DNA from 2 places in the Methylosinus sp. LW3 genome. Region 2 is predicted to be linked to the other one. Evidence: riboswitches for the same ligand, from Rfam matches in the RefSeq annotation. Region 2 holds a riboswitch; the other holds the start of a gene.
What was found. A riboswitch is a leader RNA that binds a small molecule or an ion and turns the genes downstream of it on or off. The one in region 2 is predicted to bind cobalamin.
Positions count from the first base shown of each region.

Region 1: another riboswitch for cobalamin. It lies ahead of METLW3_RS0110070 (TonB-dependent receptor); the one in region 2 lies ahead of METLW3_RS0105130 (CbtB-domain containing protein).

Region 1 covers NZ_AZUO01000001.1:1,971,714-1,986,528, forward strand. The annotation lists gene METLW3_RS0110020 (leucyl aminopeptidase family protein) at 1-876, shown strand, start outside; gene METLW3_RS0110025 (C40 family peptidase) at 873-1,721, shown strand; gene METLW3_RS0110030 (MaoC family dehydratase) at 1,718-2,179, shown strand; gene METLW3_RS0110035 (purine-nucleoside phosphorylase) at 2,205-2,987, opposite strand; gene METLW3_RS0110040 (ABC transporter ATP-binding protein) at 3,090-4,712, opposite strand; gene METLW3_RS0110045 (ABC transporter permease) at 4,721-5,893, opposite strand; gene METLW3_RS0110050 (microcin C ABC transporter permease YejB) at 5,897-7,006, opposite strand; gene METLW3_RS0110055 (extracellular solute-binding protein) at 7,013-8,902, opposite strand; gene METLW3_RS0110060 (NAD-dependent succinate-semialdehyde dehydrogenase) at 9,212-10,663, shown strand; gene METLW3_RS0110065 (cupin domain-containing protein) at 10,669-11,100, opposite strand; cobalamin riboswitch at 11,238-11,442, shown strand; gene METLW3_RS0110070 (TonB-dependent receptor) at 11,553-13,577, shown strand; gene METLW3_RS0110075 (hypothetical protein) at 13,602-14,165, shown strand; gene METLW3_RS0110080 (hypothetical protein) at 14,216-14,752, shown strand.
Region 2 covers NZ_AZUO01000001.1:1,024,888-1,039,702, forward strand. The annotation lists gene METLW3_RS0105075 (PepSY domain-containing protein) at 1-147, shown strand, start outside; gene METLW3_RS0105080 (response regulator transcription factor) at 180-854, shown strand; gene METLW3_RS0105085 (sensor histidine kinase) at 862-2,244, shown strand; gene METLW3_RS0105090 (lipoprotein) at 2,300-2,713, shown strand; tRNA gene METLW3_RS0105095 (tRNA-Leu) at 2,839-2,924, opposite strand; gene METLW3_RS0105100 (hypothetical protein) at 3,065-5,002, shown strand; gene gpt (xanthine phosphoribosyltransferase) at 5,010-5,495, opposite strand; gene METLW3_RS0105110 (molybdopterin-binding protein) at 5,515-6,267, opposite strand; gene map (type I methionyl aminopeptidase) at 6,430-7,296, shown strand; gene radC (DNA repair protein RadC) at 7,293-8,033, shown strand; gene cobO (cob(I)yrinic acid a,c-diamide adenosyltransferase) at 8,043-8,672, opposite strand; cobalamin riboswitch at 8,714-8,909, shown strand; gene METLW3_RS0105130 (CbtB-domain containing protein) at 8,940-9,125, shown strand; gene METLW3_RS0105135 (CbtA family protein) at 9,133-9,840, shown strand; gene cobW (cobalamin biosynthesis protein CobW) at 9,837-10,871, shown strand; gene cobN (cobaltochelatase subunit CobN) at 10,881-14,204, shown strand; gene cobG (precorrin-3B synthase) at 14,201-14,815, shown strand, end outside.

The DNA of each region.
Region 1 (14,815 bases), 950 kb from region 2:
CGGCATGGAGCGCAGGCGCGCGTCATCGCCGGCGATGCGCTGCTTTCGGAGAATTTCCCGCTCGTCCATGCGGTCGGCCGCGCGGCGGCGCAGGCGCCGCGGCTCGTCGACATCACCTTCGGGCCGGAAGAGGCGATGAAGGTGACGCTGGTGGGGAAGGGCGTCTGCTTCGACAGCGGCGGCCTCGACATCAAGCCGAGCAGCGCCATGCTGCTGATGAAGAAGGACATGGGCGGCGCCGCCACGGCGCTGGCGCTGGCCGATATTCTGATGGGCTCCGGCGCGCGCCTGCGCCTGCGGGTGCTGCTGCCCATCGTCGAGAACGCCATTTCCGCCGACGCCATGCGGCCGGGCGACATTTATCCGAGCCGCAAGGGTCTCTCGGTGGAGATCGGCAATACGGACGCCGAAGGGCGGCTCATTCTCGCTGACGCTCTGGCGCTCGCCGCCGAGGAGGACCCCGATCTCTTGCTCGATTTCGCCACGCTGACGGGCGCGGCGCGTGTCGCGCTCGGCCCGGAGCTGCCGGCCTTTTACACGGGAGACGATTCTCTGGCGCTGGAGATCGAGACCTATGGCCGCAAGCTCGGCGATCCGGTGTGGCGGCTGCCATTGTGGGAGCCCTATGATTCGCAGCTCGACGGCAAGGCGTCCAACATCGTGAATGTGTCGTCGAGCGGACATGCGGGCTCGATCACCGCAGCGCTGTTTCTGCGCCGCTTCGTGACCAAGCCCGAGAAATGGGCGCATTTCGATCTCTTCGCCTGGACTCCTTCCGCCAAGCCGGGCCGGCCGGAGGGCGGCGAGATTCAGACTGCGCGGCTCCTCGCCGAGCTGATCGAGGAGCGCGCCGCCCGTTGGAGCGTGAAGACATGAGCGAGAGCTTCGACAAAAGGCTGACGCCGGCGCGGCCCGATCTCGCCGCGCGGCGCCTCGAGGGCAAGGTCGAGGCGGCGCGCTTCGTCGATGGGCGCCGCATGCAGGTGAAGGAAGGCGTCGCCGATCTGAAGCGCGAGCCGCGGCCAGATGCGCGGCTCGACACGCAGGCGCTCTATGGCGAGACGGTCGTCGTCTATGACGATGAGGAGGGCTGGTCCTGGGTGCAGCTCGAGCGCGACTCCTATGTGGGCTGGATCGCCGCCAATGTGCTCTGGAGCCGCATAGAGACGCCGACGCATCGCGTCAGCGTTCCCCGCACCTTTATTTTCCCGCGAGCTGAGATCAAGGACCCGCCCTTGCTCGCTCTGCCGCTCGGAGCCGAAGTGGAGATCGTCGGCGAGCGCGACAAATTTCTCATCGAAGCCGGCGGCGGCTTCATCTATCGAACGCATCTGACGCCGCGCGCGTCGCGCGTCGCGGATTTCGTCGCTGTGGCGGAGAGCCTCATCGGCGCGCCCTATCTTTGGGGCGGCAAGAGCTGGCTCGGCGTCGACTGCTCCGGCTTGGTGCAGAGCTCGCTCGCTCTGGCCGGGGTAGAGGCGCCGCGCGATACGGATTTGCAGGAGACATCGCTCGGCCGCGCGCTCGCCGAAGGCGAGTCGATGCGGCGCGGCGATCTCGTTTTTTGGAAAGGCCATGTCGGCATAATGCAGGACGCGGAGCGCCTGCTGCACGCCAACGCCTTTCATCTGCAGGTCGCCAGCGAGCCCTTCGCGCCGGCGCGGGAGCGGATTTTGGCCTCCGGCTCCGCGGTGACGAGCGTGCGGCGAATCCTCGAATGACGACAATGCCAGAGCCGCTCTACCTCGAAGACCTCTTCGTCGATCAGCGCTTTCGCGGCGGGCCGGTCGAGGTCACGACGGAGGAGATCAAAGCCTTCGCGGCCAAATTCGACCCGCAGCCCTTTCATCTCGACGAGACGGCGGCGAAGGACAGTCTGTTCGGCGGTCTGGTGGCCAGCGGCTGGCACACGGCCTCGCTCACCATGCGGCTGCTGACGCAATGCGCGTCTTTTTCTGGAGGGCTGATCGGCGTCGGCGGCAAGGTCGAGTGGCTGAGGCCTGTGCTGCCGGGCGATCTACTGAGCGTCGAGGCGACGATCCTGCGTATCTTGCCCTCGAAATCACGCGACGATCGCGGAATGGTGAAGATGCGCGTCGTGACGTCCAATCAGCGCGGCGAAACCGTGCAACTGCTGGACGCCAATGTGCTCGCCTTCCGGCGGCCGGCGGGGCCGTGACGCCGCGCTCGGATATGTGCGGCCGCTATTTTACTTTTTGATAGGCGCGCAGCAGGCGCCGCAGGGCGATGACGCCGGAGGCGCGGCTCGGATCATAGGTCGGATTGCCGCCGGCAAAGCCCGTCGCATAATCCGAGATGACCGCCATGGCCGTGAAAGGCAGAGCGAAGCGCTTGGCGAGTATCGCTTCTGGCGCAATCGACACGCCGAGCGCGTCGGCGCCGAGCATGCGGGCCATCTTGGCTTCCGCTGGCGTCTCATAGCTCGGGCCGGAGAACCACATGAAGACGCCTTCATGCAGCGTCACCCCGGCGCCGGCGCTCGCCTGCTTGAGGCGTCGCAGCAGCCTTTTGTCATAGGCGCCGTTCATATTCACGAAATTCTGGCCCGCGGCGCCGATGAGCGGGTTGAGGCCGCTGAAATTGATGTGATCGGTCACGGAAAGAATGGAGGAGGGCTGAAAATCGGCGTTGGCGGAGGTGGCGAGGCCGGTGGAGAGCAGAGCCCGCACATTCAAAAGCGTCAATGTCTCGATCGGCGAGGACATCAGGCTGGGATCGCCGCTGTCGTAGAATTCCGAGCGGCCCTTGAGGAACAGCATGGGCGCGCCTTCGACGAGGCCGATCACGACCTCGCCGCCCTCGATATCAGGAAAGCCCGGCAGCTCGGAATAGGCAATGGCGACCGCCTGCTCGCCAATATCGGCGGCGGCGAGAAATTCGCGTCCGAGCACGACCGCGGTTTCGATTGGCCCCAGAGGATTGCGCGCGCCGATGATATCGGCGGCGTCCCTTGCGCGCGTGCTCATGAATAGCCTCGAAAGAATTCGAATCGTCGCTGCCGAGTGTGACGAAGCGGCGGCTTCGCCGCAAGTGCGCGCAGGGCTTTTGCGTGCGACGCTCTCATCGGCTCAATCGCCCTGATGCGGCTCGGCCTCTATGCGGAAGGCGGCGGCGAAGAGAGCGCGGGTATAGTCGCTCTTGGGCGCCGCGAAGACGTCCACCGCCGGGCCTTCCTCCACCACCCTGCCGTGGCGCATCACGATGAGATGCGCGGCGAGCGACTTCACCACTTTGAGATCATGGCTGATGAAGAGATAGGCGAGGCTGTGCTTGGCCTGCAATTCGCGCAGCAGATCGACGATTTGCGCCTGCACGGACATGTCGAGCGCCGAGGTCGGCTCGTCGAGCACGATGAATTTCGGCTTGAGCACAATGGCGCGCGCGATGGCGACGCGCTGGCGCTGACCGCCCGAGAATTCATGCGGATAGCGATCCATCATGGCGGGGTCGAGCCCCGTCTCGGCCAGCGCCTTGGCGACGATCTCGCGCGTCTCCTCGAAGGAGAGGCCCTTCATCTGCACGCTGAGGCCCTCGGCGACGATCTCGGCGACCGACATGCGCGGCGACAGCGAGCCATAAGGGTCCTGGAAGACGATCTGCATGTCGCGGCGCAGCGGGCGCATTTCTGCGACCGACTTCGCGTCTATGCGCTCGCCGAGATAGAGGATCGGCCCCTCCGAGCGGATGAGTCGCAAGAGCGCGAGGCCGAGCGTCGTCTTGCCGGAGCCCGATTCGCCGACGACGCCGACCGTCGAGCCGCGGCGCACCGCGAGGGTGACGCCGTCCACCGCCTTGATATGCCCGACCGTGCGGCGCAGGAAGCCGCGCTTGATCGGAAACCAGACCTTGAGATCATTGGCGGCGACGAGAACGGGCTCGTTCTCATCCTCCACCGGCGGCGCGCCTTTGGGCTCGGCGGCGAGCAACGCCTTGGTGTACGGGTGCTCGGGCGCGGAGAAGACTTTCTCGACATCGCCCTTCTCGACGATACGGCCGTGCTGCATCACGCAGACATCGTCGGCGAAGCGCCGCACCAGGCCGAGATCATGGGTGATGAAGAGCATGGCCATGCCATAGGTCTTCTGCACGCGCTCCAGCAGAGCGAGAATCTGCGCCTGCACGGTCACGTCGAGCGCCGTCGTCGGCTCGTCGGCGATGAGCAGGTCCGGCCGATTGGCGAGCGCCATGGCGATCATTACGCGCTGGCGCTGGCCGCCCGATAATTGATGCGGAAAAGCGGTGAGACGCTCGGACGGATTCGGAATGCCGACCTCGCCGAGCAGCTCCACGACGCGGGCGCGGATTTTTTCCGCGCCGCGCGCGCCATGCAGCTCGAGGATTTCGCCGATCTGCTGCTCGATCGTCTGCAGCGGATTGAGCGAGGTCATCGGCTCCTGGAAGACCATGGTGATCTTCGCGCCGCGAATGGCGCGCAGCTTGGCGTCCGAGAGCTTCAGAATATCCTCGCCGGAAAAGTCGATGCTTCCCGACGGATGAATCGCCGACGGCGGCAGCAGCCGCACGATGGAGAGCGCGGTGATGGATTTGCCGGAGCCCGACTCGCCGACGAGCGCCAGCGTGCGCCCGCGCTCGACCGAGAAGGAGACTTTGTCGACCGCGAGCGTCTCCTTGCCGCCTTGCGAGAAGGCGATGGAGAGGTCGCGGACGTCGAGGAGGGGAGAGGAGCCCATGCGATCGTTCACCGGAAGGTCTTTCGCGGGTCGAAGGCGTCGCGCACCGCTTCGCCGATGAACACCAGAAGCGAGAGCATCAGCGCGATGATGACGAAGCCGGTGAGGCCGAGCCAGGGCGCCTGGAGGTTGGATTTGCCTTGCAGCAGCAATTCGCCGAGCGATGGCGAGCCCGGCGGCAGGCCAAACCCTAAGAAGTCCAGCGAGGTCAGCGTCGTGATCGAGGAATTGAGCACGAAGGGCAGGAAGGTCAAGGTCGCGACCGTGGCGTTGGGCAGGAGATGGCGCGTGATGATGCGAAAATTGGAGAGGCCGAGCGCGCGCGCCGCATTCACATATTCGAAATTGCGCGCGCGCAGAAATTCCGCGCGCACCACATGCACGAGCGACACCCAGGAGAACAGCAGCAATATGCCGAGCAGCACGAAGAAGCCCGGCGCGAGAAAGGAGGAGACGATGATGAGCAGATAGAGTTGCGGCAGCGACGACCACACCTCGATGAAGCGCTGGAAGACGAGATCGACCCACCCTCCGAAAAAGCCCTGCACAGCGCCTGCGGCGACGCCGACGATCGAGGAGATGCTCGCCAGAATGAGGCCGAACAGCACCGATAGTCGGAAACCATAGAGCAGACGCGCGACGACGTCGCGGCCTTGATCGTCGGTGCCCAGCCAGTTCCATTCGATCGCCGAGCAGCCGAGATGCGCTTTGTCCGGCCCGAGCTTCTTGGCCGCGGCGGCCTCGCATTGCGCCTTGGAGAGCAGCCAGGTCGGCGGCGAAGGCGCGGGCGTCGGCAGATCGAGATTATGCGTGTCGTAGGAGTAGCGAACAGGCGGCCAGATCATCCAGCCATTGGCCTCGATCTCTTTCTCGATCGTCGGATCGCGATAATCTGTACGCGCGAGAAAGCCGCCGAATTTCTCTTCCGGATAATCCTTGAAGATGGGGAAGAGCGGCTCGCCCTTGTAATAGGCGAGGACGGGCTTGTCATTGGCGATGACATTCGACGCCAGCGAAAGCAGAAACAGGGTCATGAACAGCCAGAAGGACCAATAGCCTCTGGAATTGGCCTTGAAATTCTGCAGCCGGCGGCGATCGATCGGCCGCAGGTGAAACAGCCCGCCGCCGGGAATTTCCGGCGCGAGCTTCATCGTCGGGGCAGGGATGCTGGTCTCGTTCATCGGTCAGACCTCGCGCGTCTCGAAATCGATGCGCGGATCGATCCATGTGTAGGTGAGGTCGGAGAGGAGATTCACCACGAGGCCCAGCAGCGCGAAAATATAGAGATTGGCGAACACCACCGGATAATCGCGATTGACGATGGATTCGTAGGAGAGATAGCCGAGCCCGTCGAGCGAGAAGATGGTCTCGATCAGCACGGAGCCGGTCAAGAAGGCGTGCACGAAGGCGCCCGGAAAGCCGGAGACGACGATGAGCATGGCGTTGCGGAACACATGACCATAGAGCACGCGATTCTCGGTGAGGCCCTTCATCCGCGCCGTCTGCACATATTGCTTGCGGATCTCGTCGAGGAAGGAATTCTTAGTCAAAAAGGTCTGCGTCGCGAAGGCGCCGAGCGTCATGGCGAGCACCGGCAGGCAGATGTGCCATAGATAATCGCCTGCCTTGCCGATGAGCGACAGCTCCGAGAAGTTCTCCGACACAAGGCCGCGTAGCGGGAATATCTGCCAGAAGGAGCCGCCGGCGAAAAGCACGATGAGCAGCATTGCGAAGAGGAAGCTCGGGATCGCATAGCCGATGATGACGAGATTGGAGGTCCAGGAGTCGAAGCGCTCGCCGTCGCGCACCGCTTTGGCGATGCCGAGCGGAATGGAGACGGAATAGGAGATGAGCGTCATCCATAGGCCGAGCGACATTGAGACGGGCAGCTTCTCTCCGATGAGCTTCAGCACGCTCTCGTCACGGAAATAGCTGCGGCCGAAGTCGAAGACGGCGTAATTCTTCACCATCAGCAGGAAGCGTTCCCAGGCCGGCTTGTCGAAGCCGAACTGCTTTTCCAGCTCTGCGATGAATTTGGGATCGAGCCCCTGCGCGCCGCGATATTTGGAGGCGCCTTCCGCGCCGGCGCCCGGCGTCGCCGCGCCGCCCCGGCCGACATCGCCGCCGCCGCCGGAGAAGCGCGAGGTCGCGCCCATGTCGTAGCCCTGCAGCTGCGCGATGACGCGCTCGACAGGGCCGCCCGGCGCGAATTGCACAATGGCGAAGGAGATGAGCATGATGCCGAGGATCGTCGGGATCATCAGCAGCAGGCGTCGTAGAATATAGGCTGCCATATTGGTTCAGCGCCCCGCATAGTTGATCTTGCGCGCCTTGGCGTCGTCCCACCACCATGTCGCGGCTATGCCCGTGTCGAAGCGCGGATAGCGCTCCGGGCGGCCGAACACGTCCCAATGGGCGATCCAATGCGTCGGCTTGTAGTAATGCGGAATCCAATATTGGCCGGCGATCAGCACGCGATCGAGCGCGCGGCAGATGGCGGCCAGCTCCTCGCGCGAGGTGGCGACCAGCGCCTTCTCGATCAGAGCGTCGACGACCGGATCGGCGACGCCGATGACATTTTGCGAGCCCTTGGTGCGCGCCGCCTCGGAGCTGAACATGATGCGCAACTCCTCGCCCGGCGAATAGGCGATGCGCACGCGCTCCATGATGACGTCATAGTCGTGATCGTCGAGGCGCGACTTGTATTGCGCGGCGTCCACGATGCGCATGCGGGCGTTGACGCCGATCAGCTTCAAATTCTTGATGAAGGGCTGCGTGTGCCGCTCGAACATGCTGGTATTGTAGAGAAACTCGAATTCGAGCGGCTTGCCGTCGGGCAGGCGCAGCAGGCCGTCCTTGCGCGTGCAGCCGGCCTCGGTCAAGAGATCGACGGCCTTGCGCAGCAGATTACGATCCTGTCCAGAGCCGTCCGACACCGGCGGCTGAAACGGCGCCTCGAAGACTTCCCTGGGCAGGCGATCGCGGAACGGTTCCAGCAGAGCGAGCTCGGCCGGCGTCGGAACGCCGACGGCCTCGAGATCGGAATTCTCGAAATAGGAGCTCGTACGCTTATACGAGTCGTACATGAGATTATGGTTGGTCCATTCGTAATCGAATGCATAGCCGAGCGCCTTGCGCACGCGCGGATCGCTGAACACCGGCCGGCGGATGTTCATGAACCAGCCCTGCGTTCCCGATATGTTGTAATCGGGAATTTCCTCGCGCTTCACGCGGCCGTCGCGAAAGGCGGGGAAATCATAGCCCGTCGCCCAGATGGCCGAGGTGAATTCCTCATGCACGGTGAAGGCGCCGGCCTTGAAAGCCTCGAAAGCGACATTGCGGTCGCCGTAATAATCGAAGCGTATCGCGTCGAAATTGGCTTGGCCGACATTGACCGGCAAATCCTTCGCCCAATAGTCCGGCACGCGCTGGAATGCGATGAAGCGGCCCGGGTCGACCGCGCCGATCTTATAGGAGGAGGAGCCGAGCGGAGGCTCGAGCGTCGTCTCGTTGAACTTGTGCTTGGTGTAATAGGCCTTGGAGAAAATCGGCTGACTGGCGACGATGATCGGCAGATCGCGCGCGCGGCCGGGCGCGAATTTCACCACCAGCACGTCATCCGCCTCGGCCTTGGCGCTGACGAGATCGCGCATCGATTGCGCGATCATCGGATGGCCTTCCGCCTTCAGAATGTCGAGCGAGAAGGCGACGTCATGGGCGGTGAGCGGCGAGCCGTCGTGAAATCGCGCCTCCTTGCGCAGGAAGAACGTATAGGTGAGCTTGTCGGCGGAGATGCGCACCTTTTTCGCGACGAGCCCATAGAGCGCGTCGCGCTCGTCCAGGCTGCCGGCCATCAGCGTGTCATAGATGAGCCCGACGCCCGCGGCCGGATTGCCGCGCAAAATATACGGGTTGAGCGAATCATAGCTGTTCTTCTCGGGCGGCGGCGGCTCCATCACCAGCGTTCCGCCCTTGGGCGCCTTGGGGTTCACATAGGCGAAATGCGGAAAATCCGCCGGCTCGGCGAGCTCGCCGAAAATGGAGAGCCCATGGCTCTCGGTCTCGCCCGGCGCAGCTTCGGCGAGGGCGGGGCGCACAGCCCATCCCGGCAGGGCCAGCCCTGCGAGGCTCGAGAGGGCGGCGAGCGCCCGGCGGCGCGTCACGGGAAGAAAATTGCGTGTTTCAGCCAAGGTGATCTCGCTTTCGGGGCGTCATGACTGGCGCGAGCGCGGCGGCTTACGCGAATCCCGCGATTATGTCGGATTTTCGGGATGAAGCCATATGAGATTGCAGTTGCTTCCCATATGACGCGCGAGCCGGGGCTGCGGTTCCGCCTTTCGCGGCAGCGCGCCGGATAGGCCCGGAAAGCGCCGCTTTTCAGGCAGCGGGACCGCGGGCGGGCCTCTCCCGCGCGATTTGCGGAAGCTAAATGTTGTGTCCGCTGGCCAAGGCGCCGTATTCGATGGCCCCTTTCGTATCGCGTCGGGAGCGCAGCCGAGATGACCAGAGAGCCCCGCCCGTTCCGCCACCAGGCCTTCATCGACGGCGCCTTCGTCGCCGCCGACAATGGCGCGACCTTCGCCGTTCGCGATCCGGCTACGGGCGCGGTATTGGCCGAGGTCCCGGACATGGGCGCGGCCGAGACGCGCCGAGCGATCGAGGCCGCCGAGCGCGCGCTGCCCGGCTGGCGCGGCAAGCTCGCCAAGGAGCGCGCGCAAATATTGCGGCGCCTGCATGATTTGCTGCTCGCCGATCAGGAGCGCCTCGCGCAGATCATCACCGCGGAGCAGGGCAAGCCGATCGCCGAGGCGCGCGGCGAGATCGCTTATGCCGCCGCCTATTTCGACTGGTTCGCGGAGGAGGGGCGCCGCGTCTATGGCGATGTGATTCCACAGCAGGCGCGCGAGAAGCGCATTCTCGTGTTCAAGCAGGCGATCGGCGTCACCGCCGCGATCACGCCCTGGAACTTCCCTTCCGCCATGATCGCGCGCAAGGCTGGCGCGGCGCTCGCCGCCGGCTGCACCATGGTGGTGAAGCCTGCCGAGCTGACGCCGCTCTCGGCCATAGCGCTCGCCGAGATCGCCCAGCGCGCCGGCGTGCCGGACGGCGTGCTCAATGTGGTGACGACGAATGACCCCGCCAGCGTCGGCGTGGAGCTGACCTCCAATCCGACCGTGCGCAAGATCACCTTCACCGGCTCGACAGAAGTGGGGAAAATTCTTCTGCGCCAGGCGGCGGAGAATGTGCAGAAATGCTCGATGGAGCTCGGCGGCAACGCGCCTTTCATCGTGTTCGAGGACGCCGATGTCGATCTCGCGGTGAAGGGCGCGCTCGCGACCAAATATCGCAACAGCGGCCAGACCTGCGTCTGCGCCAATCGCTTCCTCGTGCATAGGGATGTGGCGGAGACCTTCGCCGCCAAGCTCGCCGAGGCGGCCTCGAAGCTGAAGGTCGGGCGCGGCGTCGAGCCCGGCGTCGTCATCGGCCCGCTGATCGAGGAAGCGGCGGTCGAGAAGGTCGAGCGTCTCGTCGCCGACGCCCGCGCGCGCGGCGCGAAAGTGCTGACCGGCGGCGGGCGCCATGAGCTCGGCGGCAATTTCTATGCGCCGACCGTGCTCGTCGACGCGAGGCAGGACATGCAAATTTTCCAGGAGGAGATTTTCGGCCCTGTCGCCGCCGTCACCCCCTTCGAGGATGAAGCGGAGGCGATCCGCCTCGCCAATTCGACGCATTACGGCCTCGCCGCTTATTTCTACAGCCGCGACATAGCGCGCGTGTTCCGCGTCGCAGAGTCGCTCGAATTCGGCATGGTCGGCGTCAACGAGTCGCTGATGTCGAGCGAGGCGGCGCCTTTCGGCGGCGTGAAACAGTCGGGCATGGGACGCGAGGGCTCCAAATACGGCATAGAGAGCTATCTCGAGATCAAATATGTCTGTCTCGGCAATATGTGAGGCGCTCAGCCTGCGCGATTCGGCGTGCCCAGCACATGCACGTCGGGCGCGATCATCACATTGTCGAAACGCTGCGTGAACATCGGCGCCGCGAAGAAGGCGACGGCGCGCAGCGTTTCCTCACCCGTGTTGACGAGATCATGCCGCAGCGGCGTCGGAATGACGAAGACGTCGCCCGGCCGCACATGATGGGTGACGCCGCCCTCGGCGCGCAACTCGCCGGAGCCGCCGAGAATATATTGCGTCTCCTCGGTGGCGTCGGTGTGCCAGCCGAGCCGTCCGCCGGGCTCGATCTCATAGACGATGGTCGAGGATTGCGTCGCGCCATGCTCGCCGCAGGAGGCGAAGGCTCCCGCCCAGCGCACGCTCGGATCGTCCACGCCGCCGACTTTGGCGCGCGGCAGGTCATTGGTGGCGACGAGGTGAATGGCGCTCATTTATCTTCTCCGAAATTCGAATCGAATTTTCCATGGGGCGAGAGACCCGGGACGAGACCCGCCGCCGCAGTCCCAACGCGCCGCGCGAGGCTTCGTTCCGAACATGCGGACGGGCGCTTGACAGGGCGGCGCTGCGCGGCTCTATTGAAAGGGATGGTTCCCTTCCGAGGGATCAAAAGGGAATGCGGTGAGCGCCGGCGACGGCGCGAAGCCGCGGCTGCCCCCGCAACTGTGAGCGGCGAGCCGAGGATCAAACGAGCCACTGGAGCAGACGCTCCGGGAAGGCGATCCGAAGGCGCTGACCCGCGAGCCAGGAGACCTGCCATCAGTCGTGGTCACGCGCGATAGCGTCGGGCGGGGTGCACCGAGGCGGCCGAGACCCTTTTCGCATAGCGCGAGAGGGCCGCGACCTTTCGCAGTGACGGCCCACGTCTGCTGCGAGTCTTCCGGCAATGTCCTCCCTGTCCCATCGGGCCGCCCTTGCGGGCGCCGTTTCTCATATTGCGCTCGTTTTCGTCTCACTTCTCCTTCCCGCTTCCGCAGCTGGGCAGGAGGCGCTGCCCACGGTCGAGATCGGCGCGGCGACCATCGTCTCTGCCGATCGCGTCGAGGAGCGCGTCGACAAATCCTCCTCCGCCGTCACTGTGATCCCGTCCGCGCAGATCGAGAAGCGCGGCGCGACCGGCCTCACCGAGGCGCTGCGCGGCGCGCCGGGCCTCGATCTCTATGAGACCGGCGGCCCCGGCGCGCAGACCTCCGTCTTTCTGCGTGGCGCGACGCCAGGCCAGACGCTCGTCCTCGTCGATGGCGTGCGCATCGGCGATCCGTCCTCCACCGATGGCTCCGTCGATCTCGGCGGCCTCGTCGCCTCCGACATAGAACGCATAGAGGTGCTGCGCGGCCCGCAATCGGCGCTCTATGGCTCCGACGCGATGGGCGGCGTCATTCACATCGTCACCCGCAAAGGCGAGGGGCTGCCGCGCGCGTCTCTCTCCCTGGAAGGCGGCTCCTATGGAACCGGACATTTGCGCGCGCGCGTCTCGGGAAGCGAGGATCGCTTGTGGTACGCATTCGCGATCGATGCGCTGACGATCGACGGCCATCCGCGCTATGGCTATCGCATCACGCGGCCGCTGACGATCGGCGACGGCAAGACGCCTCTGCCGCCTCTGCCGCCCAATGATCCGACCAGAAAAGGCGGCGCCAGCGCGCGTCTCGGTTATCGCGTGAATGAGGATGTCTCGGTCGAAGCCGGCTTCTACGGCTATGACAGCGCGATCCGCTTCGACAATCCCTATTCTTTCTCCGCCGTGGATGTTTTCGATCCGCAGAACCATCAGCATGCGACATTCGCGCAGGGCTTTGCGCGCATCGACGCCGATATGTTCGATCGCGCTCTGCACAATCGCTTCACCCTCTTCGCCAATGCGACGAGCAGAGACGTGTGGCAGGCGCGCTCCTGCTATGACGGCAGCTATAATTCCTACAATTGCCGGCGTGGCTATCGCGGCGCGCGGCGCGGCTTCGAATATCAGGGCGATCTCACGCTCGGCGGCTTCGGCCTGCTGACCTTCGGCGCGCGCAATGAGACGGAGTCCGTGCGCACGTCGCAGGACCCGGTTCCGCCGACCACATTCACGCCGATCGAAGCTGCGCAGACGACGCATTCGGGCTTCGCGCAGCATAAGCTCACCTTGCTCGAGCGCTTTGATGTGAGCTATGGCGGCCGCATCGACGCTGTGGATCAGAACCGCACATTCGCGACATGGCGCGCCACCGCCGCTTATCGCCTCGAGGAGACTGGAACGAAATTACGCGGCAGCGCTGGAACGGGCGCGCGCGTCGCCTCGCTCTATCAGCGCTTCAGCCAATATGGCGATCCGACGCTCGCGCCGGAAACGAGCGTCGGCTATGACGTCGGCGTCGATCAATCCTTGTTCGGCGAGCGTCTCTACGCGTCTCTGTCGCTGTTCGAAAATCGCTTTCGCGATCTCATCGAATTCGGCCGCGCGCCGAGCTGCGCTGCGACACAGGCTTTCGGCTGCTATTACAACGTCGGTCGCGCGCGCACGAAAGGCGTCGAATTTTCCGGCGAGGCGATTGTCGTTCCCGGCGAATGGCGTTTGCGCGCGAGCTACACGCATCTCGCCGCGGAAAATCTGACGACGCAGCGCAGCCTGTTCCGCCGGCCGCGCGACAAGGCGACGGGCTCCCTCATCTACACGGGAATCGCAGGGCTTGAGCTCGAGGCGCGCCTCACCGTCGTGGGGCCGAACCCCGATTACGACTATATTTTCTCGCAGCGCGTGATGCTCGCGCCTTACGCAAAGCTCGATCTCTTCGCCGATTACAAGATCGACGAGCGCATGTCTGTGTTCGCGCGGATCGAGAACGTCAACGATGCGCGCTATGAGGAAGTCTATGATTACGGAACGGCGGGACGCTCCATTTATGGCGGCGTGAAGTTCAGCTGGTGACGAGGCTTCAGGGAGAATGAACCAATGACGGATGCGACGCCGCAACGGCGCATGGAGCCGGATGGAACGCCGGTCGATGTATTCGCTCTGCCGACCGACGCGCAGAGCCTGGAAGCGCTCTTGCGTGATCTCTTCGACAATCATTGGCGCGAGATCGTGTTCGGGCCGATCATTCAAGGCGCGGCATTCGAGATACATGTCGATCATGCGCCGACGCGCATTGGTTTGCTCGATGGCTATCTCACCATCGCTTTCGGGCAGACGCATTTTCACATCTGCATCGGCGAGACGAAAGGACCGCGCAGCCGGCCGACGTCGCCAGAGCTCGCGCAGCACAGGCGCACGGCGCGCGCGGAGCTGCATCGGCGCTTCTCGGGGACATGCGTTCCAATGTCCTGGAGCCTGCAATTGTTCAATGGCGCGGATGAGCAGCAGCTCGCCGTGCTCTTGCCCAATCCGTTTCTGCATCCAGAGACGGAGAAAATCCTGCGTGAGCCCGATTGGTCGCGGCTCGCATTGTGGGATGCGCTGCGGGCGCGCTGGCTCGGTCTCGTCGAGCCCGATCCGCTCGATCGGCCCGCGCATTGATCTTCGGCAGAGCAGGGCGTCTGGCCCGGCTCGTTAAAAAGGAGCATCGTATGACAAGGCTTTCACTTCCCATCATCGATGAGCGCAATCTGCTCTGGAGCGGCGCGCTCATTCTCGTCGGCGCCTTCTTCTCGCTGGCTTTCGCTTGCGCGGCGCCGCTCGCGGGCTTCGCCGCCATTGCGGCGCTCACCAGCGCGCGGCGCAATGCGCTGGCGCTGACAGCGGCGATCTGGTTCGCCAATCAGCTCGTCGGCTTCACCATGCTGCATTATCCATTGGACTTCGAGACGCTCGCCTGGGGCGGCGCGCTCGGAATCATCGCGCTCATCTGCTGCGAGACCGCGCGTTTCGCCGCGCGCTTTGCTGTCGGCGCCGGCGCGCCCTTCGCCGCGCTCGCCGCGAGCTTTCTCGTTTATGAGGGCGCGCTCTTCGCCATCACCCGCGCTGTGGGCGGCGATGTCTCGCATTATGCGCTCGCCAGCGTCGCGCGCATCTTCACCATCAACGCCTGCGCCTTCTTCGGCCTCTGGGCCGCGGCGCTGGTCTGCTCGACGATCGTCGCGTTGCGTCCTGCGCGCCACGCCTGACGCGCGTCACAGAAGCCTAGAATGCGAACGCTATCCGATCCAAACGGATCGGGTAGCGTTTTC
Region 2 (14,815 bases):
CATGCCGAGCCGATCAATGCGCGGCTCTGCCGCGAGCAAGAGGAGCTCGTCTATGAGATCAGCCTGCTGCGCCGTGACGGGCGGGTGGTGCGGATTTATCTCGACGCGGCGACCGGCCAGCCCCATGCTGGCCATAAAGAACATTAAAAGACGATTCGTCTGGGTGACGGAGGCGGGGCTTGCGGCTTCTGGTCGTGGAGGATGACAAGGATTTGAACCGGCAGCTCGTCTCTGCGCTGGAGCAGGCGGGCTATGCGGTCGATCGCGCCTTCGATGGCGAGGAGGGGCATTTTCTCGGCGACACCGAGCCCTATGACGCTGTCGTGCTCGACATCGGCCTGCCGAAAAAGGACGGCGTGACCGTGCTCGAGGAGTGGCGCGCCGCCGGGCGGATCATGCCGGTTCTGATCCTCACCGCGCGCGACCGATGGAGCGACAAGGTGCAGGGCTTCGACGCCGGCGCCGATGATTATGTGGCCAAGCCCTTCCATATGGAAGAGTTGCTCGCGCGGCTGCGCGCGCTGCTACGCCGCGCCGCCGGCCATGCGACCAGCGAGATCGTCTGCGGCCCGGTGCGGCTCGACACCAAGGCGGGACGCGTCGTCGTCGATGGCGCGGCGGTAAAGCTCACCTCGCATGAATATCGGCTGCTCGCCTATCTGATGCATCATTCCGGGCGCGTCGTGTCGCGTAGCGAGATCGTCGAGCATCTCTACGATCAGGACTTCGACCGCGACTCAAACACGATCGAGGTCTTCGTCGGTCGGCTGCGCAAGAAGCTCGGCGTCGATCTCATCCAGACGGTGCGCGGGCTCGGCTATATGGCGGCGCCGCCCGAGCCGGCGAAGCGCTGAAGACGGGATGCGGCGGCTCGGCTTTCCGGGGCGATCGATCGCGGCGCGGCTGTTCTTCGCCGCCGCGGCGCTCAGCTCCGTCGTGCTGATGATTGCCGGCCTCGCCCTCACCGAATATTATCGCCGCACGGCGGAAGATGTGTTCGAGCAACGGCTCGGCGTCTATCTGCGCGCGATCGTCGCCGATGTTTCGGAGTCCGGCGAGGATGGGCGCAGCGGGCCAGGGCAGCTCGGCGATCCGCAATTCGAGCTGGCGCGCTCCGGCTGGTATTGGCAGATCACCCGCCTCGACGATGAGGCGCATGAGATAAAGGCCTCGCGCTCGCTGTTTGCCGCGAAATTGCCGAAGCTCTCCGATCTGCATGTGCCGGCGGAGACCGGGGGCGTCAGACGCGGCGTCGCGCTGGGGCCGGACGGGCGCTGGCTGCGCATCGTCGAGCGCGTCATCGATGTCGGAGATATCGGCGTCTATCTCGTGCAAGTGGCGGCGACGACGGAGGAGACGGAACATCAGATCGCGCGCTTTCGCTGGTCGCTCATCGTCGCTTTCTCGCTGCTCGCCATTGCGCTGGCGCTCGCCACCGCGGTCCAGGTGAGCGTCGGCCTGCGGCCTTTGAAGCTGCTGCAAAGGGAATTGTCGCTCATTCGCCGCGGCGAGCGCGGACGCATAGAAAGCGCCTATCCGACCGAGGTGGCGCCGCTCGCCGAGGAGCTCAATCTGATGATCTCCGCCAATCGCGACATTGTGGAGCGCTCGCGCACGCAGGTCGGCAATCTCGCCCATGCTTTAAAGACGCCGCTCAGCGTCATCGTCAATGAGGCGGACGCCGCGCCCTCGCCGCTCGCCGCCAAGGTAGGCGAGCAGGCGACGCTGATGCGCGATCAGATCTCCTTCTATCTCGAGCGTGCGCGGGCGGCGGCGCGCGCCGGCGCGATAGGCGCGACGACGGAGGTCGCGCCCGTTGTCGCGGCGCTGCTGCGCACTTTCGGCAAAATCTACAGCGAGCGCGGCGTCGCCTTTTCCGGCGAGGCGGCGGCGGAGCTGCGCTTTCTGGGCGAGCGGCAGGACCTCGAGGAGATCGTCGGCAATCTGCTCGACAATGCGGGCAAATGGGCGGCGAGCGAAGTGCGGCTGTCCGTGGCGCTGGAGAATGCCGAGGCGGGGCGCAGCCGCCTCGTTTTCACCATCGACGATGATGGTCCGGGTCTCGCGGCGGAGTTTCGCGCGCAGGCGACGCGACGCGGCCAGCGCCTCGACGAGACTCGGCCGGGGACAGGGCTCGGCCTTTCCATCGTCGCGCATCTCACCGCCGATTACGGCGGCGCGCTCGCGCTCGACGACAGTCCGCTCGGCGGGCTCCGGGCGCAGGCGCGATTGCCGGGCCTTTGACAGAGTGAGGGCCTTCCGGCAAGAGGAGAGCCGATTGCGCCAGCGGAGAGAAGTCATGTCGAGACAGGCGAATTCGGCGATCGTCAGAATCGCGGCGGCCGTGGGCCTGTGCTGCGTCGCGCTCGCCGTCTCGGGCTGCAATTCTACCGAATCTGCCGCTCCGGCCGCGGCCGTCGTCGTCGCGCCCGAACCTCCCGCGCCGGGCGTCATCGGCGCCGCCATCGGCCGCGAGCTGGACGCCGCCGATCGCGTGACCGCTGTGGCCGCGCAACAGGAGGCGGTCGCCTCCGGTCAGCGCAAGAGCTGGCGCGGAACCCGTGGCGCTTATGGCTTTGTCGAGCCGGGGCCGGAAGCGGCCTTGGGCGGCTGCCGGGATTATACGCATAAGATTTTCATCGACGGCCGTCCGCAGCAGGCCAAGGGCCAGGCTTGCAAGAAGCCGGACGGCGCTTGGCGCGTGACGAGCTGAGAAATCGTCGATCTCCTTCCGCTTTTGATCGATGGGATCGCGCAGAGCGTGCGCGAGCGGGCGAGCCACGCCTCGAGCGCGGCGTCGCTTTGAAAGCTCGCTCCTCGGAGCGATGATGCGAAGCTTGGTGCGGACGGCGGGGATCGAACCCGCATGGGCATGGCCCGAGGGATTTTAAGTCCCTTGCGTCTACCGGTTCCGCCACGTCCGCGATTCGCGCAGTGATAGCGCAGCGCGCAGGCCTCGGCAAACAGAGACCTCAACCTCGGGTTAACCATGAGGACGATAAGTCTTTGCGGTTCGCCCGGAAGCCGCCACGCGCTGCCGGGCCGCGAAGCGCCGGGGAGTCGATTGCTCAGCTCGACCGATCAAGCCTTCCGCCGCGACATAGACGCGCGGCCGTCGCGAATCGCCCTCGGCGCAATCGCGCCGCTCGCCGCTTGTGCGGCGATCTTTCTGCTGCTGCGGCCCTATTACGGGCTCGAGCATGACGCGGTGATCTATATGGGCCGCGGCCTCGCCGATCTCGATCCGCAGGGCGTCGGCCGCGACATCATGTTCCGCTACGACGGCCAATCGAAATTCAGCGTCTTCTCGCGGCTGGTCGATCTGCTCATTCCCGTTCTCGGCCTCGCCGCGGCGGCCAAGGCGCTCGCTTTGACGGGCTGCGGGCTCTGGTTCGCGGCGCTGGCGGCGCTCGCCTCGCGCCTCGCGGGAGGGGCGGCTCTCTTAGCGCTGCTGCTGCTCGTGGCCGCTTTCGACAGCTCCTATGGGGGATTCGGCGTCTTTCATTTCGCCGAACCTTTCGCGACGCCGCGGCCTTTCGCCGAGGCTTTCGTTCTCGCCGCTCTCGCGGCGCTGCTCGCCGAGCGGCGATGGGTTGCGATCCTCTTTCTGCTGGCGGCGGCGGCCTTTCACCCGATCATCGCCGCGCCGGGCTTTCTGGTCGCGCTGCTCTATGAAGGGATGAGAGATCGCCGCATTCTCATCGCCGCGCTCCTCGGCGGGGCAGGGGCGCTGGTCGCGGCGCTCGCTGGCGCGCCGTTGCTCGGGCGGCTGACCGCGCGCATCGATCCGCAATGGGCGGCGATCATCTCCGTGCGCAGCGATTATATTTTCCTCTCCGACTGGCCGGCGAGCACATGGATCGCAATGCTGCGGCAGGCGTGCACGCTGCTGCTGGCCGCGAGCCTTTCGCCGCCTCCCGTGCGGCGTCTTCTCTTTTGCGTGATCGGCGCGGTCGGCCTCGGACTTTCGGCGAGCTTTCTGCTCGGCGACGTGCTGATGCGCGAGCTGGCGGCGCAGGCGCAGGCCTGGCGCGCGCTCTGGCTCGCCGCCGCTTTCGCGCCGCTGGCGCTCGGCCTCGCCGCGCCGGCGTTGTGGCGGGACGGCGTTCAGGGACGCATCGCGCTCGCGCTTCTCGTGACGAGCTGGATTTTGCGCGCGGCGCCGGAGAGCGCCTTTCTCGCGCTCGTCGCGGCGCTCGCCTGGTGGGACCGCGCGCGCTGGCGCCATATTCCGCTCGGCTTGCTGGAGCGTGCGCTCTTCGCGCTCTGCGGCCTCTGCGCGGTCATCGTGCTCGGCGCGGCGCTGTGGTTCGCGCGGGAGTATGTCCGCGTCGCGCCGAGCGAGGATTCGATCCTGCCATCAGTAATGCGCGCCGGCGAGCCGGCCTTCGTCCCGCTGTTGTTCCTGGCGCTCGCCATTCTGATCGCCGCATGGCGGCCGCGGCCGCTCATCGCCGCGGGCGTTGCGGCTCTCGCCGCGCCGCTGGCGGCCTATTGCTGGATATACGAGCCATTCCCGCTGCGCTCGGCCGACGTCCATCCGCCGGAGCTGGAGGCGATGGTCGCGCCCCGCGAGGGCGAAGTGCTCTGGGTCAACGACAAGCTCGCGCCCTGGGTGTGGCTCGGCCGCGCCAATTGGGCCTCGCGCGTGCAGGGGGCGGGCGTCGTCTTCTCGCGGCCGCTGGCGCTGGAATGGCGCGAGCGCATGGGATTTCTGCGCGATCTCGGCTGGGTGGCCGATAGCGCGCTGAAGCCGCGCACCGATGATGTGATCGATTTTCCGCCCTTCACGCGCGCTTCGCTCGAGCGCCTCTGCGCCCGCCAGGATGCGCCGGCCTATGTGGCGGGGGCAGTCGAATCGCCGGGCGCGCTCGCCGAGGGTCTGGAGGCGCGCTTCTGGCGCGGTCCGCCGCGCTTCTCGCTGCATCTTGCCGGCGGGGCGCCGCATTGGACGCCGATCGAGCATTACGCCATCTTCGATTGCGCCGCCTATCGGCGATAGGCGGCCGTCAGGACGATTCTCTGGCGATCGGCGCCTGAAAGCTGAGGCCGGTGTCCCAGGGGAAAAAAATCCAAGTGTCCTGCGAGACCTCGGTGACGAAAGTGTCGACCAGCGGCCGGCCCTGCGGCTTGGCGTAAACCGTGGCGAAATGCGCGTTGGGCAGCAGGGCGCGCACGACCTTCGCCGTCGCGCCGGTGTCGACGAGATCGTCGACGATCAGCACCTCCTCGCTCGGCAGGGTGAGGATCGTCTCGGAGAGTGGCTTCAGTACGCGGACCTCGCCGCGCTGGGTCTCCTCCTGATAGCTGGCGACGCCGATCGTATCGATGACGCGAATTCCGAGCTCGCGCGCGACGACGCCGGCCGGCACCAGCCCGCCCCGCGTCACCGCGACAATGGCGGAGAAGCCGCCCACCGCCGAAAGCCGCCAGGCGAGCGCGCGCGCATCGCGGTGGAAAGCGTCCCAGGATACCGGAAAGGCTTTGTCTTCCATTTGTGGTGACCTTCTCGCCTCAGAGCGGGGTTCCATTGGCGGTGAGCTCGACGATCAGCTTGCGCACTTTCTGCGTCGCCGCCTCCAGCTCGGCGCCGTCGCGGCTCCGCAGCACGATCTGATTGCGCACGCCGGCGCTGGAGAAGGAGGGATAGGAGCCGACCGTCACCCGCTCATGCTCCTTGGCGATGCGCTCGAGATCGGCCGCGTAGCGTCCTTCTGGAATATTATGGGCGTCGACGGTCGCGACCTGCACCTTCACGCCTTTGACAATGCGTCCCGCTGCGGCGTCCAGCATGGCCTGCATGATGATCGGCACGCCGGCCATGACGATGACATTGCCGATCATGAAGCCCGGCGCCTTGGAAATGGCGTTCTCGATGAGATCCGCGCCTCGAGGAATGCGGGCCATGCGCCGGCGGGCCGGATTGAGGTCCTGCGGGGCGATGCGCTCCAGCAGCATGGCGATGGCGCGCTCGTCCTCGCCGATCGGCACGCCGAAGGCCTTGGCCACCGCATCGGCGGTGATGTCGTCATGGGTGGGGCCGATGCCGCCCGTGGTAAAGACATAGCCGTAACGGGACCGAAGCGTGTTGAGCGCGGCGACGATCTCCTCTTCTATATCGGGCACCACGCGCACCTCGCGCAGGTCCACCCCCAATTCGCCCAGATATTTGGCGATATAATTGGTGTTGAGGTCCTGCGTGCGGCCGGAGAGGATCTCGTCTCCGATCACGAGCACGGCGGCCGTAACGATCTCTTCGCGCTCCATCGGGCCGCTCCTCGAGGTCAGTCTCGCCCAAAGTCTATGCCACCGGCGCCGCCGAGGCCAGCCTCCGAGCCGACTCCCAGCGGCGTCGCGCGCATCTTGCTTTGCGGCGTCAATTTCTTAATTTATAAGCTGAAGCCGGCGACGACCAACAGAGAGTTCAGCATGACATTCGTCGAGTCCCACCTCGCGGGCTCGGGCCGCAAGAGCGGCCAGATCAAGCTTCACGGCCCCGAGGACTTCGAGGGCATGCGTCTCGCCGGCCGGGTGACGGCCGAGGCGCTGGACATGCTCGTCCCGCATGTGAAGCCCGGCGTCACCACCAAGGAGCTGGACGATCTCGTCTTCGACTTCGCCATAGCCAACGGCGCCTATCCGGCCCCGCTCGATTATCGCGGCTACCGCAAATCAATCTGCACCTCGATCAACCATGTGGTCTGCCACGGCATTCCGGACGACAAGCCCCTGCGCGACGGCGATATCGTCAATGTCGACGTGACCTTCATCATCGACGGCTGGCATGGCGACGCCAGCCGCATGTTCGCCGTGGGCGAGGTGCCGCGCCGCGCCCAGCGGCTCATCGACGTGACCTATGAGAGCCTGATGCGCGGCATATCCGTGGTGAAGCCGGGCGCCACCACTGGCGACATAGGCGCGGCGATCCAGCGTTTCGCCGAGGCCGAGCGCTGCTCCGTGGTGCGCGATTTCTGCGGCCATGGGCTCGGCCGGCTGTTCCACGACGAGCCGAATATTCTGCATTACGGCGTCGCCGGGCAGGGCGTGGAGCTCAGACCCGGCATGTTCTTCACCATAGAGCCGATGATCAATCTCGGCCGGCCGCAGGTGAAGATTCTCGGCGACGGCTGGACCGCCGTCACCCGCGACCGCTCGCTCTCGGCTCAGTTCGAGCATTCGCTCGGCGTGACCGAGACGGGGGTGGAAATCTTCACCGCCTCGCCCGCCGGGCTCGACAATCCCAATGGCGCCTCGTCCAGTGGAGCCTCGCCGGACGCGGCCGCCGGCGCCGAATGAGCGAGACGCGCGTCCCTCGGCGCCGACCGGCCGGCGACAAGCCCGCCGACGGTCTGCGCGAGGAGGCGCCGCATTTTCATGGCCATAGGCAGAGGCTGCGCGACCGTTTTCTGGAGGCGGGGGAGGCCGCGCTCGCCGATTACGAGCTTTTGGAGCTGGTGCTTTATCGCGCCATTCCACGGCGCGACGTCAAGCCTCTGGCCAAGGCGCTGATCGCGCGATTCGGCTCTTTCTCCGAGGTGGCGGCGGCGCGGCCGGAGCGGCTGCGCGAGATCGAAGGGCTCGGCGAGGCGGCGATCTGCGAGCTGAAGCTGATGGAGGCGACGGCAAGGCGCCTCGCGCGCAGCAATCTGCAGAAGCGGACCGTGCTCGGCTCCTTCGTCGATGTGATCGACTATTGCCGCACGGCCATGGCCTATGCCGAGCGCGAGGAGTTCCGCATTCTCTTCCTCGACAAGCGCAACGCCTTGATCGCCGATGAGGTTCAGGGCGTCGGCACGGTGGATCACACGCCCGTCTATCCGCGCGAGGTGGTGCGGCGGGCGCTGGAATTGGGCGCTTCCGCGCTGATATTGGCGCATAATCACCCGTCCGGCGATCCGACCCCCTCCACCGCCGACATTCGCATGACGCTGGACATCATCGCCATAGCGCAGCCTTTCGGCATCGCCGTGCATGACCATCTGATCGTCGGGCGGAACGGACATTCGAGCCTGAAAGGGCTGAAATTCATTTGAGGCGCCGCCTCAAAACTCGATTCCGGCCTGCGCCTTCACCCCGGCCTGGAAGTGATGCTTGACCATTGTCATCTCGGTGACGAGATCGGCCGCCGCGATCAGCTCCGGCTTGGCGTTGCGGCCGGTGACGACGATGTGGAGATCGGCGCGCCGCGCCGTCAGCGTCGCGATCACCTCGTCGAGCGGCAGATGCTCATAGCGGAGCGCGATCGACAATTCGTCGAGCACGAGCAGCCGAATCGACTTTGAGGCCATCAGCTCCTTCGCCTTCTCCCAGGCGCGCCGAGCCGCCGCCTCGTCGCGGGCGCGGTCCTGCGTCTCCCAGGTGAAGCCCTCGCCGAGCGTGTGCCAGGCGAGCAGCCCGTCCTCGCCGCCGAGCTTCTCGAGAATGCGGCGCTCGCCCGTGTCCCAGGCGCCCTTGCCGAATTGCACGACGCCCACCGCGAGCCCATGCCCCATCGCCCGCAGAGCGAGGCCGAAGGCCGCGGTAGACTTGCCCTTGCCGGGGCCGGTATGGACCATCAGCAGGCCCTTTTCGGCGATGCTCTTGCCGGCGACCTCGGCGTCCTGCACGGCCTTGCGCTTCTCCATCTTCTCGCGATGGCGGCGGGCGGCGTCTTCTTCCGCGAATTCCGACATGATCAGCGCCTCCTCGCCGTTTGACGGCTCCTTCTCTCCGTCATATGACTGTTCGCGACGGTCCTCCGCAAGGAGGCGAAGAGGGAATGCGGTATGGGGTTCGCCCCTGATCCGCGGCTGCCCCCGCAACTGTGAGCGGCGAGCGCGAGCCCGTGTGGCCACTGGGTGAAAGCCCGGGAAGGCGGCGAGCGCAGCGACCCGCGAGCCAGGAGACCTGCCGTCCAGCGAAACCACGAATGCCGCCGGTGGGGCGGCGAGGAGCCGAGAATGACCACGAAGACCCTTTCCGCCGACGCGATCGTCTCCGCCAGCCGCCTCGAGATCCTGCGCGCCGCGCTGGTCGTCTTCACGCTCGGCGCCGGGCTCGTCTATCTCGCCGGCTTCTCCTACGCGAGCGTCGCGCATAACGCCGCGCATGATTCGCGCCATTCGCTCGGCTTCCCTTGCCATTGACGCAGCGGTGATCCAGCGACTCCTCGCGGTCGGCCTTTTGGCCGGCCTTCTCGCGGGGCTCGCGGTCGCGGCCCTGCAGAATGTCACCACGACTCCGCTGATCCTCGCCGCCGAGGTCTACGAGACCGCGGCCGAGCAGGCCCATGCCGGAGTCGAGGCGCATCAGCACGAGCACGCCGCCGAGCCGGTTTGGGAGCCCGCACCCGGTCTCCAGCGCACAGCGGCGACCAGCGTCGCCACCAGCGTCACCTCGGTGGGCTACGCTTTCGTGCTGCTCGCCTTGATGCTGCTCTCCGGCGAGACGATCGAGCCCAAGCGCGCCGCGCTCTGGGGGGCCTGCGCCTTCGCCTCCACCGGCCTTGCGACCAGCCTCGGCCTCGCGCCGGAGCTGCCGGGCAGCGCCGCCGGCGATCTCGCCGCGCGCCAATTCTGGTGGATCGGCACGGCGGCTGCAACCGGCGCCGGGCTCTTCGCCGTGCTGCGCGTCGAGCGCCCGCTCGTCAAAGCGCTGGGCGTCGCGCTCATTATCGCGCCGCATCTCATCGGCGCGCCGCAGCCGCCGGCGCCCGAGAGCACCGCGCCGGCCGAGCTGGCCGCGCGTTTCGCCGCCGCTTCTCTCGCCATTCACGCGATCACCTGGATTCTGGTCGGCGCGGCCGTCGGCTTCGTCTGGCGGCATCTCCCGACAAAGACCAGCGCAGAGGCTGCGGCGTGAGCACATTCGCCAAAATCCCCGCGACCATCGTCACCGGATTTCTCGGCGCCGGCAAGACGACGCTGATTCGCCATATCCTCGAGACGGCGCGCGGCCGCCGCCTCGCCCTCGTCATCAACGAGTTCGGCGATGTCGGCGTGGACGGCGATATTCTTCGCGCCTGCGGCGTGGAGAATTGTCCTGAGGAGAATATCGTCGAGCTGGCCAATGGGTGCCTCTGCTGCACCGTGGCCGATGATTTCGCGCCGGCGATCGAGGCGCTGCTCGCGCATCCGAACCGGCCGGAGCACATTATCATCGAGACCTCCGGCCTCGCTCTGCCCAAGCCTCTGGTCAAAGCCTTCGAATGGCCGACGATCCGCCCGCATCTCACCGTCGATGGCGTCATCGCCGTGGTGGATGGCCCGGCGGTGGCGGCGGGCCGCTTCGCCGACGATCTCGACGCCATCGCGAAAGAGCGCGCCGAGACCCTCGCGATCGACCACGACAATCCGCTCGAGGAAGTGTTCGAGGATCAGCTGCTCTGCGCGGATCTGATCGTGCTCAACAAAACCGATTTGCTGAGCGCGGAAGAGGAAGCGCAAGTCACGGAGCGGATTCGCGCCACTGCGCCCCGCGCGGTAAAGCTGCTGCGCGCCTGCGAGGGCAGGCTCGACCCCGCCATTCTGCTCGGCCTCGGCGCCGCGGCGGAGGACGATCTCGCCAATCGCCCCTCTCACCATGATACGGAAGAGGGCCACGATCACGACGATTTCGAGAGCTTCATCGTCGAGATCGCCGCCGCGCGCGACCCGGCCGAGCTGATCGAGCGCCTAGCCCGCGTCGCCGAGGCGCATGACGTTCTTCGCATGAAAGGCTTCGTCGAGATCGCCGGCAAGCCGATGCGCCTATTGGTGCAGGGCGTCGGCGCGCGCTTTCGTCATCAGTTCGACCGCCCCTGGCGCGCCGATGAGAATCGCGCCAGCCGCCTCGTCGTCATCGGCGAGAAGGGTCTCGATCGCGCGGGCGTGACGGCCATGCTGACGAGCTGAGGACGCGCCATGCATCTGCTCGCGCGCGATCTCCATGGCCTCGACGACAATGAGGCGGCGGTCGACCTCGGGCAGACTCCTGCGGAGATCGTCTTCCTCTCCTTCTCCGACGCCGAGCTTTCCCTCCTCGCCGAGCTGCAAGAGCAGAACGCCGCGCTCCCATCGCTGCGTTGCGCCTCGCTCGCCAGGCTGAAGCACCCCTATTCGGTCGATCTCTATATCGACAAGGTCGCGCGCTATGCGCGGCTCGTCGTCGTGCGCCTGCTCGGCGGCAAGGATTATTGGGCCTATGGCGTCGATGAGCTCGCGACCGCAGCGCGCATGCGCGGCTTCGCGTTGGCCATCGTTCCGGGCGACATGCACAGTGATGAACGGCTGGAGCGCGCCTCCACGCTTTCTTCCGACGCGCTCGCGCGCATCTGGTCTTTCTTCCACGACGGCGGCCCGGATAATCTGCGTTCCTTCCTCGGCTACGCCGCGACTCTCGCAGGAACGCCCACGCATTGGCTTGAGAGCGCGCCCGCGCCGCTCGCCGGCCGCTGCGAGCAAGCCTGCCGCACCGCCCTTGGCGCTAACCCTCCCCCTCATGCTGAGGATGAGGGAGCCTCCGGCCAATCGAGCGGCGCACAGGCGGCATCGGCTCCGCGCGCGCTCGTCACCTTCTATCGCTCTGCCTGGCTCGCCGGCGATTTCGCGCCGATCGTCGCGCTCGCCGATGCGCTGCATAAGCGCGGCTTCGCTGTCGAAGCCTATTTCGTCGCCAGCCTCAAGGACGCCGCTTGCGAGACGCTGCTCGCGCAGACGATCGCAGAATTCTGTCCCGATGTGATTCTCAACGCCACCGCCTTCTCCGCGCGCACGGAGGGCGGCTCGGTGCTCGATCGCGCCGACGCGCCTGTTCTCCAAATCGCGCTCGCCACTTCGACGCGCGAAGCCTGGGAGAACTCCAAGCGCGGCGCCAATGGCGCCGATCTCGCGATGAATGTCGTGCTGCCCGAGGTGGACGGCCGCATCTTCGCCGGCGCAGTCTCCTTCAAGGCGCAGACGCGCGCACGCGCCGCCAGCGAGTTCGACGAGATTCGCCATTCGCCCGAGCCTTCGCAGATAGATCATGTCGCGGCGCTCGCGCAGAATTGGGCGCGCCTGCGCCGGCTCGGACATAGCGAGAAGCGCCTCGCGCTGGTGCTCTCCGATTATCCGGCGCGACGCGGACGCGGCGGCTACGCCATAGGCCTCGACACGCCGCGAAGCGTGATCGCAATATGCGATCTGCTGCGCGACGCGGATTACGAAATCGGGTCACTTTATCGTGACGGCGATCTCGTCATGCGCGCGCTGGAGGAAGCCGCGCATTACGCCGAGCTGCCGCTCGCCGAATATCAGCGCCTCTTCGCCACGCTGGCGGACGACTTCACGCGGCAAGTCCTCGCCGCCTGGGGCGCGCCGGAAGAAGATCCGGCGCTCGCGAACGGCGCCTTTCGCTTTTCCTGCATAGAGACCGGCAAGCTCGTCATCGCATTGCAGCCGGATCGCGGAAGCAGAGTGGAACGTCGCGAGACCTATCACGACGCCGAGCTCGCGCCGCGCCACGCCTATATCGCTTTCTATCTGTGGCTGCGCCACAGTCGAAACATAGATGCGATGATTCATCTCGGCACGCATGGCACGCTGGAATGGTTGCCCGGAAAATCGGCGATGCTCGGCCCGTCTTGCGCGCCGCAGGTTTTGCTCGGCGCCACGCCGCTCGTCTATCCGTTCATCGTCAATGATCCGGGCGAGGCCGCGCAAGCCAAGCGCCGCGCCGGCGCGGTGACGATCGGCCATATGACACCGCCGCTCGTCGAAGCGGGACTCGCCGCCGAGGCGGAGGAGATAGAGAGCCTGCTCGACGAATATGCGAGCGCCGCGACACTCGACCCGCGCCGCGCCAAGCTGGTGGCGGAAACGATTCTCGATGTCGCCGAACGCAGCGGCCTCGCGCAGGAATGCGAGGTCACGCGCGACACGGATCGCGCGGAGGCGCTGGCGCGGCTGGATGCCTGGCTCTGCGATGTGAAGGAAATGCGCATCGGCGATGGGCTGCACATATTCGGCAATGGGCCATGCGGCGCGGCCGAATCGAGCGGTTTGCTGCGCGCGCTCGCAGGCCGTTTCGTCGAGCCCGGCCCGGCCGGCGCCCCCTCGCGCGGACGCGCCGACGTTGTGCCGACAGGCCGCAATCTCTTCTGCATCGATCCGCGCCATGTTCCGACGCGCACCGCCCATGATATCGGCGTCCGCGCGGCGCGCGAGGTGATGATGCGTCATGCGCAAGAGCATGGCGAATGGCCGCGCAATATCGTGCTCGATCTCTGGGGCAGCGCGACCATCCGCACCGGCGGCGAGGATTTCGCGCAAGCGCTAGCGCTGATGGGCGTCGCGCCGCTCTGGGACAACGCCAGCGCGCGCGTCTGTGGCTTCGAGATATTGCCGCTCGCGAGCCGCGATTTTCCGCGCGTGGACGTCACGCTGCATATATCGGGGCTCTTTCGCGACATGTTCCCCGGCCTCATCGCGCTCTTCCACGACGCTGTCGCGGCCGTCGCCGCGCTCGATGAGGACGACGAGTCCAATCCGCTCGCCGCCGCGCGCCGTGACGGCCGCGCGCTTGAGCGCGTCTTCGGCGCCGCGCAGGGAAGCTATGGCCTCGGCCTTTCCGAGGCCATCGCGCGCGGCGACACGCGCGATGCATTGGGCCAGGCCTTTCTCGCGGCCGGCGGCCATGCCGTCTCGCGCAATGGCGAGAGCGCGCCGGCGCGCGAGGCTTTCGGCGAGCGCGTCGGCGTCGCCGATGCTCTGCTGCATGTGCAGGATATGGCGGAGACGGATGTGCTCACCGGCGCCGCCTTCGCGGAATTCGAAGGCGGATTTTCCGCCGCCAACGCCGCGCTCGGCGGCTCCGCGCAGATCACGCATATCGACGCGACGCGCCCCGCAGCATTGAAGCTGCGCTCGCTCGAGCAAGAGATCGCGCGCGTCATTCGCGGTCGCGCGGCCAATTCACGCTGGCTCGAGGGGCAGATGCGCCATGGCCATCGCGGCGCGGCGGAAATCGCCGAGACGCTCGACAATCTCTTCGCTTTCGCCGCGACGACGCCGCATGTGCGTGACGCGCAATGGGATCTCGTCTTCGATTCGACGCTCGGCGCGCCGAATGTTCGCGATTTTCTGCTCGCCGCCAATCCGCGCGCGGCGGCGGCCATTCGCGACATGTTCCAGCGCGCCATCGCGCGCGGCTTCTGGCGCACGCGGCGCAACAGCGTCGCCGCGGCGCTCGAAGGGCTTTCGCTATGACCGCCGCGCCCAAAATCCAAGGCTGGTGCCCCGGCGCGCTGCGGCCGATGCAGAGCGGTGACGGCCTTCTCTTGCGCGCGAAAACGACGCATCCGCGTCTTTCGGCGCAGCAGGCGCGCGAGATCGCATCGATCGCGCGGGATTGCGGCAATGGCCTCATCGATCTCTCGCAGCGCGCGCAACTGCAATTGCGCGGCGTGAGCGAAGAGAAGCTCGAGCAGGCGCAACGGCGCCTCGCCGCGCTCGGCCTGCTCGCGGACGACGCGGCGACAGAGAGCCTGCTCAACTTCCTCGTCTCGCCTTTCGCCGATGCGCAGGCGAGCGCCCTCGTCGCAGGTCTCGCACAATCGCTCGTGAAGGACGCTTCTCTGCTGGCGCTTCCTGGAAAATTCGGCTTTCTCGTCGATGACGGCGGCGCGCTCGGCCTTTCCGGCTCGGCGATGGACATTCGCCTCGAGGCGCATGGCGACAATGTCGCCATCATCGCCGATGGCGCGCGCGCGCATGCTTTTCTCGCGACGCCGGAAACGGCGAGCGATGTGGCGCTGACGCTGGCGCGCGCCTTTCTCGCCTTGCGCGCAGGCCGCGAATTCGAATTGCGTCGCATGCGC